DNA from 2 places in the Agrobacterium sp. A3-95 genome. Region 1 is predicted to be linked to the other one. Evidence: riboswitches for the same ligand, from Rfam matches in the RefSeq annotation. Region 1 holds a riboswitch; the other holds the start of a gene.

What was found. Region 1 has a riboswitch for cobalamin ahead of ACQZ5Y_RS08265 (ABC transporter substrate-binding protein). Riboswitches for the same ligand answer to the same signal wherever they lie in the genome.
Region 2: it holds a riboswitch for cobalamin, as region 1 does, so the genes downstream of both, nrdH (glutaredoxin-like protein NrdH) here and ACQZ5Y_RS08265 (ABC transporter substrate-binding protein) in region 1, are expected to answer to the same signal.

The regions. Positions count from the first base shown of each region.
Region 1 covers NZ_JBNWDR010000002.1:577,938-582,034, forward strand. The annotation lists gene ACQZ5Y_RS08260 (GNAT family N-acetyltransferase) at 1-595, shown strand, start outside; cobalamin riboswitch at 635-870, shown strand; gene ACQZ5Y_RS08265 (ABC transporter substrate-binding protein) at 1,036-2,067, shown strand; gene ACQZ5Y_RS08270 (iron chelate uptake ABC transporter family permease subunit) at 2,064-3,092, shown strand; gene ACQZ5Y_RS08275 (ABC transporter ATP-binding protein) at 3,089-3,889, shown strand; gene ACQZ5Y_RS08280 (pseudoazurin) at 3,886-4,097, shown strand, end outside.
Region 2 covers NZ_JBNWDR010000001.1:1,103,048-1,107,144, forward strand. The annotation lists gene nrdE (class 1b ribonucleoside-diphosphate reductase subunit alpha) at 1-994, opposite strand, end outside; gene nrdI (class Ib ribonucleoside-diphosphate reductase assembly flavoprotein NrdI) at 982-1,380, opposite strand; gene nrdH (glutaredoxin-like protein NrdH) at 1,393-1,614, opposite strand; cobalamin riboswitch at 1,871-2,094, opposite strand; gene ACQZ5Y_RS05495 (nucleoside triphosphate hydrolase) at 2,226-2,855, opposite strand; gene ACQZ5Y_RS05500 (ATP-binding cassette domain-containing protein) at 2,852-3,634, opposite strand; gene ACQZ5Y_RS05505 (ABC transporter permease) at 3,634-4,097, opposite strand, start outside.

The DNA of each region.
Region 1 (4,097 bases):
GAAACTTGTCGCAAAATTCCCCACTGTCTCCCTGCGGTTGAACGCGACGGGAGCGTCGCGGCGGTTGTTTTCAAGGTTGGGTTTTGCCGGTGATACGGAAAAAGTATATCTGTTCCGGGGAAGGGCGAATTGCCTTTTCGAGATACCGCCGCCCGGCAGAAAACAACGAATAGAGCCGTTATCCGCAGGTCATCTGACTGATGTGGTGGAACTAGACCGGGCGGCTTTTGGCGTTTCGCGCCGGAACGTTTTGCAGCGACTTTTGACGCAGAATGCGGGTTACGGTGTGTTTGAGGCGGACCGTCTTACCGCTTTTGCGCTGCGCCGTGCGGCAGGGCGGGGCCACATTATCGGTCCGGTCGTTGCGGGTGCGGACATGGATGCGATTGCGCTTGTAAGGCGGCATTTTACCGATCTGGACGATGAGCTGGTGCGTCTCGACACCATCAGCGACAATAGTCTCTTTATTGATTTTATTGCGCAATCCGGGCTGGTGGTGATTGAAACCCTTACCACCATGTCCAAAGACGCGCCGCAACCGGCGCCTTCCGGCGCTACAAAAATTTTCGCGTTGGCGGGTCCGTCTTTGTGCTGAGCAGCAGCACTATCGCAATTGACGCCCCGGCGCTTGCCCCTTATGTCAGAAAGCGACGGTTCCTGAAGCCGAAGGGCAAAGGGATTAATAGGGAACATGGTGCGGGTGATTTCTATCGCCCAATGCCGTGGCTGCCCCCGCAACTGTAAGCGGATTGCCGCTCATCCTCGTGACGCCTGAAAAGCGTCATGCCACTGCACCCTTCAAGGTGCGGGAAGGCAGATGAACGGCGCATATTCGCGAGCCAGGAGACCTGCCGTCATAATATTGACCATCGTTACGGGCGGGGATGCCCGGAAGAGGAGCTGATTATGACCTTTCCGTCCGCGGAAACGTATTTAGAGTCCCGTTCTCCATCTCCACACTTGTTGTCGCTCTGTCACTACGCGTTTTGACGCGCGGCCTGCGGATCACGCCACTTTATTTAGACTGGAGAACATATGTTTCATTTCAAACGCCTGCCGGTTTCCGCCGGTCTTCTGGCTGTCGCACTAGCGGCCTTGCCCGCCGGTGCCGCTCAGGCTGCCGAAACCACCTATCCGCTGACGATCAATAGCTGCGGCCACGAAATCACCTTCAAGCAGGCGCCCGCCCGCACAGTATCGGTCGGCCAGAGCACGACCGAGGTTCTCTATCTGCTCGGCGTGGCCGACCAGGTGGTAGGCACGGCGCTGTGGATCGGCCCGGTTCTGAAGGGTTACGAAGACGCCAATGCCAAGGTGGAGCGGCTTGCCGACAATGATCCGAGCTTCGAGGCGGTGGTTGGCAAGAGGCCGGACCTCGTGACGACGCAGTTCCAGTGGCAGATCGGTCCCGAAGGCGTTGTCGGAACACCGGAGCAATTCGCCGAACTCGGTATTCCCGTTTATACCTCCCCTGCCGATTGCATGGGCAAGGACAATTCCGGCGGCGGCGACGGCGTGCGCAAGTCCGTTTTCACCATGGACCTGATCTACCAGGAGGTCCGCGACCTTGCGAAAATTTTCAACGTGCAGGATCGCGGCGAGGAAGTCGTTGCCGACCTGAAAAAGCGTGAGGAAGCCGCCCGCGCCAAGATCGCTTCGGCGAATGGCAAGATTTCAGCAGTCTTCTGGTTCTCCAGCGCCGAGCTGGATATCGATCCTTACGTGGCGGGCCGCAATGGTGCGCCGGGTTACATCATGTCCGCGCTCGGGCTGAAGAACGTTATCGAAAGCGATGAGGAATGGCCGACTGTTGGCTGGGAAACCATCGCCAAGGCAAATCCGTCCGTGATCGTTGCCGGCAAGATGGACCGCCGGCGTTTCCCCGCCGATGACGTCGCCGTCAAGCTCAAGTTCCTTGCTACCGATCCGGTTGCCAGCATCATGCCCGCCGTCAAGGCGGCCCATGTCTTCGAAATGGACGCGCAGGCGATGAACCCGACCATCCGCACGATCGAAGGCATTGAAACGCTGGCCGAGGCGATTTCCACAGCCGGTCTCGCCAAGTGAACGGTCTTTCCGTCAATCTTGGCAGGGCGGGTCTGGCTTTTGCCGCACTCGCCCTGCTGCTCGTCGCGCTGATGGCCGGTGCGGCCATCGGCGAGACTGCCATTCCGTTCGACGTGGTGGCAAAGACCATTGCCAATCGTGTCTTCCATGCGGGTTATCCGCTGGAGCCGCTAGATGAGGGCATCGTCTGGAGTTACCGCCTCAGCCGCGCCGTTGTTGCCGCGTGCTGTGGCGCCTCGCTGGCGCTGGCCGGTGCGGTGCTTCAATCACTTCTGCGCAACCCGCTCGCCGATCCCTATATCCTCGGCATTTCCGCAGGCGCCTCAACCGGGGCCGTGGCCGTGGCGCTTCTGGGCTTAGGGGCGGGGTTCCTGACGATGCCGGCCGGCGCCCTGATCGGAGCTTTTGTGGCTTTTTCGCTTGTCAGCCTTCTGGCGGTGCGGGCAGGGCACGGCAACAGCGCCATCATCCTGGCGGGGGTCGCCGGTTCGCAACTGTTCAACGCCATGACGTCGTTCATCGTCACCAAATCCGCCAATGCCGAACAGGCGCGCGGCATCATGTTCTGGCTGCTGGGCAATCTTTCGGGCGTGCGCTGGCCGGATGTCTGGCTGGCTTTGCCGGTCAGTATTGCGGGTCTTGGGGTGTGCCTCTGGTACGCACGCGCGCTTGATGCTTTCGCTTTCGGCGGTCAGGCAGCAGCTTCGCTCGGTATTCCAGTGCGCCGGGTATATGCGGTGCTGATCTCGGTTTCGGCGGTCACGACGGCAGTCATGGTGTCGCTGGTCGGTTCTATCGGCTTCGTCGGTCTCGTCATCCCGCATGCGGCGCGCATCTTCGTTGGCGTTCGCCACGGCATGTTGCTGCCGGTGACGGCGCTGACCGGTGCAATTTTCATGATCATCGCAGATATTCTCTCGCGCACCGTCATTCCGGGGCAGGTGCTGCCGATCGGCGTGATCACTGCGCTGGTCGGCGCGCCCGCCTTCGCCTTTATTCTCGGGCAGAAGAGAGGCCGGTCATGAAATTATCCGCCCACGATCTGCATTTCCATGCCGGCAATCTCGACATCGTGCGCGGTGTTTCGCTGGAGGTCGCCACGGGCGAGTTTCTGGGTATCATCGGGCCGAACGGTTCGGGCAAAAGCACGTTGCTTTCCATGCTGGCCGGCATTCGCATGCCGCGTCGGGGTCATGTCATGCTTGGTGAGGAACGGCTTGCCACATTCGGGCGGCGCGAACTTGCCCGCAGGCTGGCCTTTGTGGAGCAGCAGGCCGAAACCACCGAGCGCATCAGCGCGCGACAGGCCGTGGAACTGGGGCGCACGCCCTATCTCGGCCCGCTTTCCGCATGGTCGCCAAAGGACGATGCCATCGTCGATGCAGCGCTCGGAAATGTCGATATGGCGGACAAGGCCGAGCGAAACTGGCATCACCTTTCCGGCGGCGAACGCCAGCGCCTGCACATTGCCCGCGCATTGGCGCAGGAGCCGCATATTCTGCTGCTGGACGAGCCGACCAACCATCTCGATATCGGCCACCAGATCGGCCTGCTCGATCTGGTGCGCAGGCAGGGACTGACGGTTGTGGCGGCGCTGCATGATCTCAATCACGCCGCCATGTTCTGCGACCGCGTCGCCATCATGCATCGCGGTGAAATGATCGCTGTCGGCCCACCGCGCGAGGTCCTCACCTCTGCGACCATCGCCGATGTGTTCGGGGTGCAATCCGTCGTCACCACGGATGAAAGCGGATTTTCACATATTCGTTTTCTGCCGGCCCACGGTGCGGCCGATCACGCAAGGAAAGCAACGGCACGATGATGAAATTGAAAAGACTTGTAAATCTCCGCTTTGGCGCGCGACAGCTTTGCGTTTCCGCGGGACTTGCCATGGTTGTGGCCACAGGGTTTTCCATTCAAGCCGGAGCCGAGACCTTCGAGGTGAAGATGCTGAACCGTGGCGAAAAGGGCTCCATGGTGTTCGAGCCCGATTTTCTGGAGATCGCTCCCGGCGACCGCGTGCGCTTCGT
Region 2 (4,097 bases), on a different contig from region 1:
CCCGCTCAACATCATACGGCGAGAACAGGTACATATCCTCGTTGTTTCTCGCGAGTTCGAAGGTGATATCAGGGATCACCACGCCGAGCGAAAGGGTTTTGATGCGGATTTTTTCGTCGGCGTTTTCGCGCTTGGTATCGAGGAAACGCATGATGTCGGGGTGATGGGCATGCAGATAGACCGCGCCAGCGCCCTGGCGCGCGCCAAGCTGGTTGGCGTAGGAGAACGAATCTTCCAGCAGCTTCATGACAGGAATCACGCCAGAGGACTGGTTTTCGATCTGTTTGATCGGCGCGCCGGCTTCGCGAATATTGGTCAGGGACAGTGCTACGCCACCGCCACGCTTGGAAAGCTGCAATGCTGAATTGATGGACCGGCCGATGCTTTCCATATTGTCTTCCACACGCAGCAGAAAACACGAAACCAGCTCACCGCGGCTTTTCTTGCCAGCGTTGAGAAAGGTCGGGGTCGCCGGCTGGAAGCGGCCGGAAATGATTTCATCCATCAGATCGCGGGCAAGCTGCTCGTCGCCACGCGCCAGAGCCAGCGCCACCATGCAGACGCGGTCCTCATAACGCTCCAGGTAACGCTTTCCGTCGAAGGTCTTCAGCGTATAGGACGTATAATATTTGAAGGCGCCGAGAAATGTCGGAAAACGGAACTTTCTGGCATAGGCCTCGTCGTAGAGGTCACGGACGAAATTGAAGGAATACTGGTCCAGCACCTCCTGTTCGTAATATCCCTCGGTCACGAGATAATCGAGCTTTTCCCTGAGATTATGGAAAAACACCGTGTTCTGGTTGACGTGCTGAAGGAAATATTGCCGTGCCGCAAGGCGGTCCTTGTCGAGCTGGATCTTCCCGTTTTCATCGTAGAGGTTCAGCATCGCGTTCAGCGCGTGATAGTCCAGTCCCGCGTCCAGGTGTTTTTGCGCAGCGGTTACTTGTTGTTTGGCATCCGTGTTGCGCACCGCGCTCGAGGTCAGCGTGTCCAAAATCGTTCCAATCCATGATTGACGTTGGCGACATCTTCCTCCGTGCCAAGAAGCTCGAAGCGGTAGAGAAACGGCACCGCGCATTTACGCGACACGATATCTCCGGCGGATGCGAAAGCTGCGCCAAAATTCGTATTTCCCGCCGCGATGACGCCGCGAATGAGATTTCGGTTTGAGGGCTCGTTCAAAAACCGGATAACCGGTTTCGGTACCGCTCCTTTCATGCCGCCGCCCCCATAGGTGGGGGTGACGAGAACATAGGGCTCCGACACGTGAGGAACGTCTTCCTCGGCGCCGAGCGGCAGGCGAAGCAATCGTCGCCCCAGTTTTTGAAGGAAGCGATGAGTGTTCTCAGACCGGCTGGAATAATAGACGATCAGCCCCATCGCATCGCCTCCTCAGCTGATCGAGCCAATCATGTCCGGACGGAAACCCGCCCAATGGCGTTCGCCGGCAACGACCACGGGAACCTGCATGTAACCGAGGCCGCGAACGCGATCGAGGGCATCCGCATCTTCGGAGATATCGACGATCTCGTAGCTGACACCGATGCGGTCAAGCGCACGATAGGTGGCAGTGCACTGGACGCAGGCGGGCTTGCTGTAAACGGTGACGGTCATTGTTTCCTCTTTCGAAGCCGCTTTTACGCACGGCTCAACATTGCCCGCCTGCAATCGCAAGCGGGTGGCGATGGTTCTGTCATTCTGGCGAGGCGCGCGGGTGAGGCCGCGTAAGATCGCTGCCTACGCCGACGAGCGTAGAAACTTATAAAAATGCACTGGCATGACTTCACCCCGAAGCTTGTTCTGGAGGGGGCAGAAAAGGGCGCACGCAATTCATTTGCGTCATACACCTTCCTTCCGGACACCCCGCCCGTGGACGTTTTCGCTCAAGGCAGGTCTCCTGACTTGCGGGTCAAAACATCCATTCCCACCTTCCCGGAGCTTTTAGCGCCAGTGGCTCAAATCGGAACGATGCTCACCGCTTACAGTTGCGGGGGCAGTTTCGGCATTGCTTCACCATAATGGTGTTGCGCACCGAATTCCCGTCTTAGCTTCCGACGCTTGCGAATCGAAAGAACCTTGAACACCACATATAGTATATGAGGAATTTTTTTCGTCAATAATTAGACATGCGAAAGCCCCACCCTGTGGATCAAAAAGATTCAACACATGGTCAACAAAGGCTTAACGGTGAATGCTCGATGCCGCCTACGGACGGAAGCGGCGGGTTATTCCCAGATATCGATGCGAATATCGGCGGGGCGGGAGTTCTCAATCACCCGCTTTCCGTTGGGAAGATCATTTTCGAACAGTTTGGCGTGAATCTCGGTCGCATCGAGACCATAGCCCTGCCATCTATCCCGCAGGCGTTCCTCGAGCACCGCAACGGATGGGCCTACGAAGACGGTAAGATCGAAGCTGCCGGAAAGCTTCGTCCACGGCGCCTCGTTCAACAGCAGATAGTTGCCTTCGGCAAGGATCAAGCGTGTTTCTGGCGCGATGGCGCGAGCGGAGGCAATGGCTATTTCGCGGGAGCGGTCAAAAACCGGGACAAGAACTTCCTGCCCGCCCTGACGAACTGCGGAGACGATATCAAGAAAGCCGCGCACGTCGAAGGTCTCCGGTGCGCCTTTTCGCGGCAAGAGCCCCCGTTCTTCCAGAATACCGTTATCCATATGGAAGCCGTCCATGGGCAGGACAGCCGCGGCCTCGCCGCGCGCCACGAGGGCACCGCACAGGGCATCCGCCAGCGTGGATTTGCCGGCCCCAGGGGGACCGGCAATGGCAATGATAAAACGAGATTTATCCTCTGCCCGCCGAAGAACGTCTTCGACGATCGTTTCAAGCTTCAACGTCATGCGGCCAGCGTTTCCTTTGGCGCTTCCTTGGCGCCCGTCATGAAGGCGACGGCGTCGGACATGGTATAGTCCTTCGGATTGATGACGCATAAACGCTTGCCCAGCCGATGAATATGAATCCGGTCAGCAACCTCGAAAACATGCGGCATGTTGTGCGAGATGAGAACGATCGGTAGCCCTCGCGCGCGCACATCCAGAATAAGCTCAAGAACGCGGCGGCTTTCCTTGACGCCGAGCGCCGCCGTCGGTTCGTCAAGGATGACGACCTTGGAGCCGAAGGCGGCTGCACGCGCCACCGCAACACCCTGGCGCTGGCCGCCGGAGAGGGTTTCCACCGCCTGATTGATGTTCTGGATCGTCATCAGGCCGAGTTCAGAGAGTTTCTCACGGGCAAACTTTTCCATCGCCGGACGGTCCAGTGCCCTGAACAGGCTTCCCTGAATACCGGGTTTGCGGATTTCACGGCCGAGAAACATATTGTCGGCTATGGACAATGCGGGAGACAGCGCAAGGTTCTGATAAACGGTTTCGATACCAGCCTTGCGCGCCTCGATCGGCGAGCGGAACTGTACCGGCTTGCCTTCAAGCTTGATCTCCCCTTCATCGGGTGTCACCGCACCGGAAATCGCCTTGATGAGAGAGGATTTTCCAGCACCGTTATCACCGATGACGGCGAGGATTTCGCCCGGATAAAGGTCAAAATCGGCATTGTCGAGCGCAGTCACACGACCGTAGCGTTTAACGAGATTGCGTGCTGTGAGGATAGGTTCTTTTGCCATCAGCCTGCTACCTTTCTGATCCACTGGTCGATTGCGACAGCCAAGATGATAAGGACGCCGATCAACAGATAGGTCCATTGTGGGTCTGTTCCGATAAGTCGCAAGCCAAGAGAGAAGACACCGACGATGAGCGCGCCGAAGATCATGCCCATGATAGAGCCGCGTCCGCCAAACAGCGATATGCCGCCGATGACCACTGCGGTGATGGATTCGATGTTGGCGAACTGACCGGCGGTCGGCGATACCGAGCCGATGCGGCCGATGAGAGCCCAGCCCGCGAAGGCGCAGATAAGCCCGGAAAGTGTGTAGACAGTCGTCAGCATGCGCTTGACGTTAACGCCGGCAAGTTCGGCTGCGTCGGGATCATCACCCACTGCATAGAGATGTCGACCCCAGGCGGTGCGGTTCAGCACATACCAGAGCAGGGCAACCAGCAGAACCATCGCAATGACGCCATAGGTGA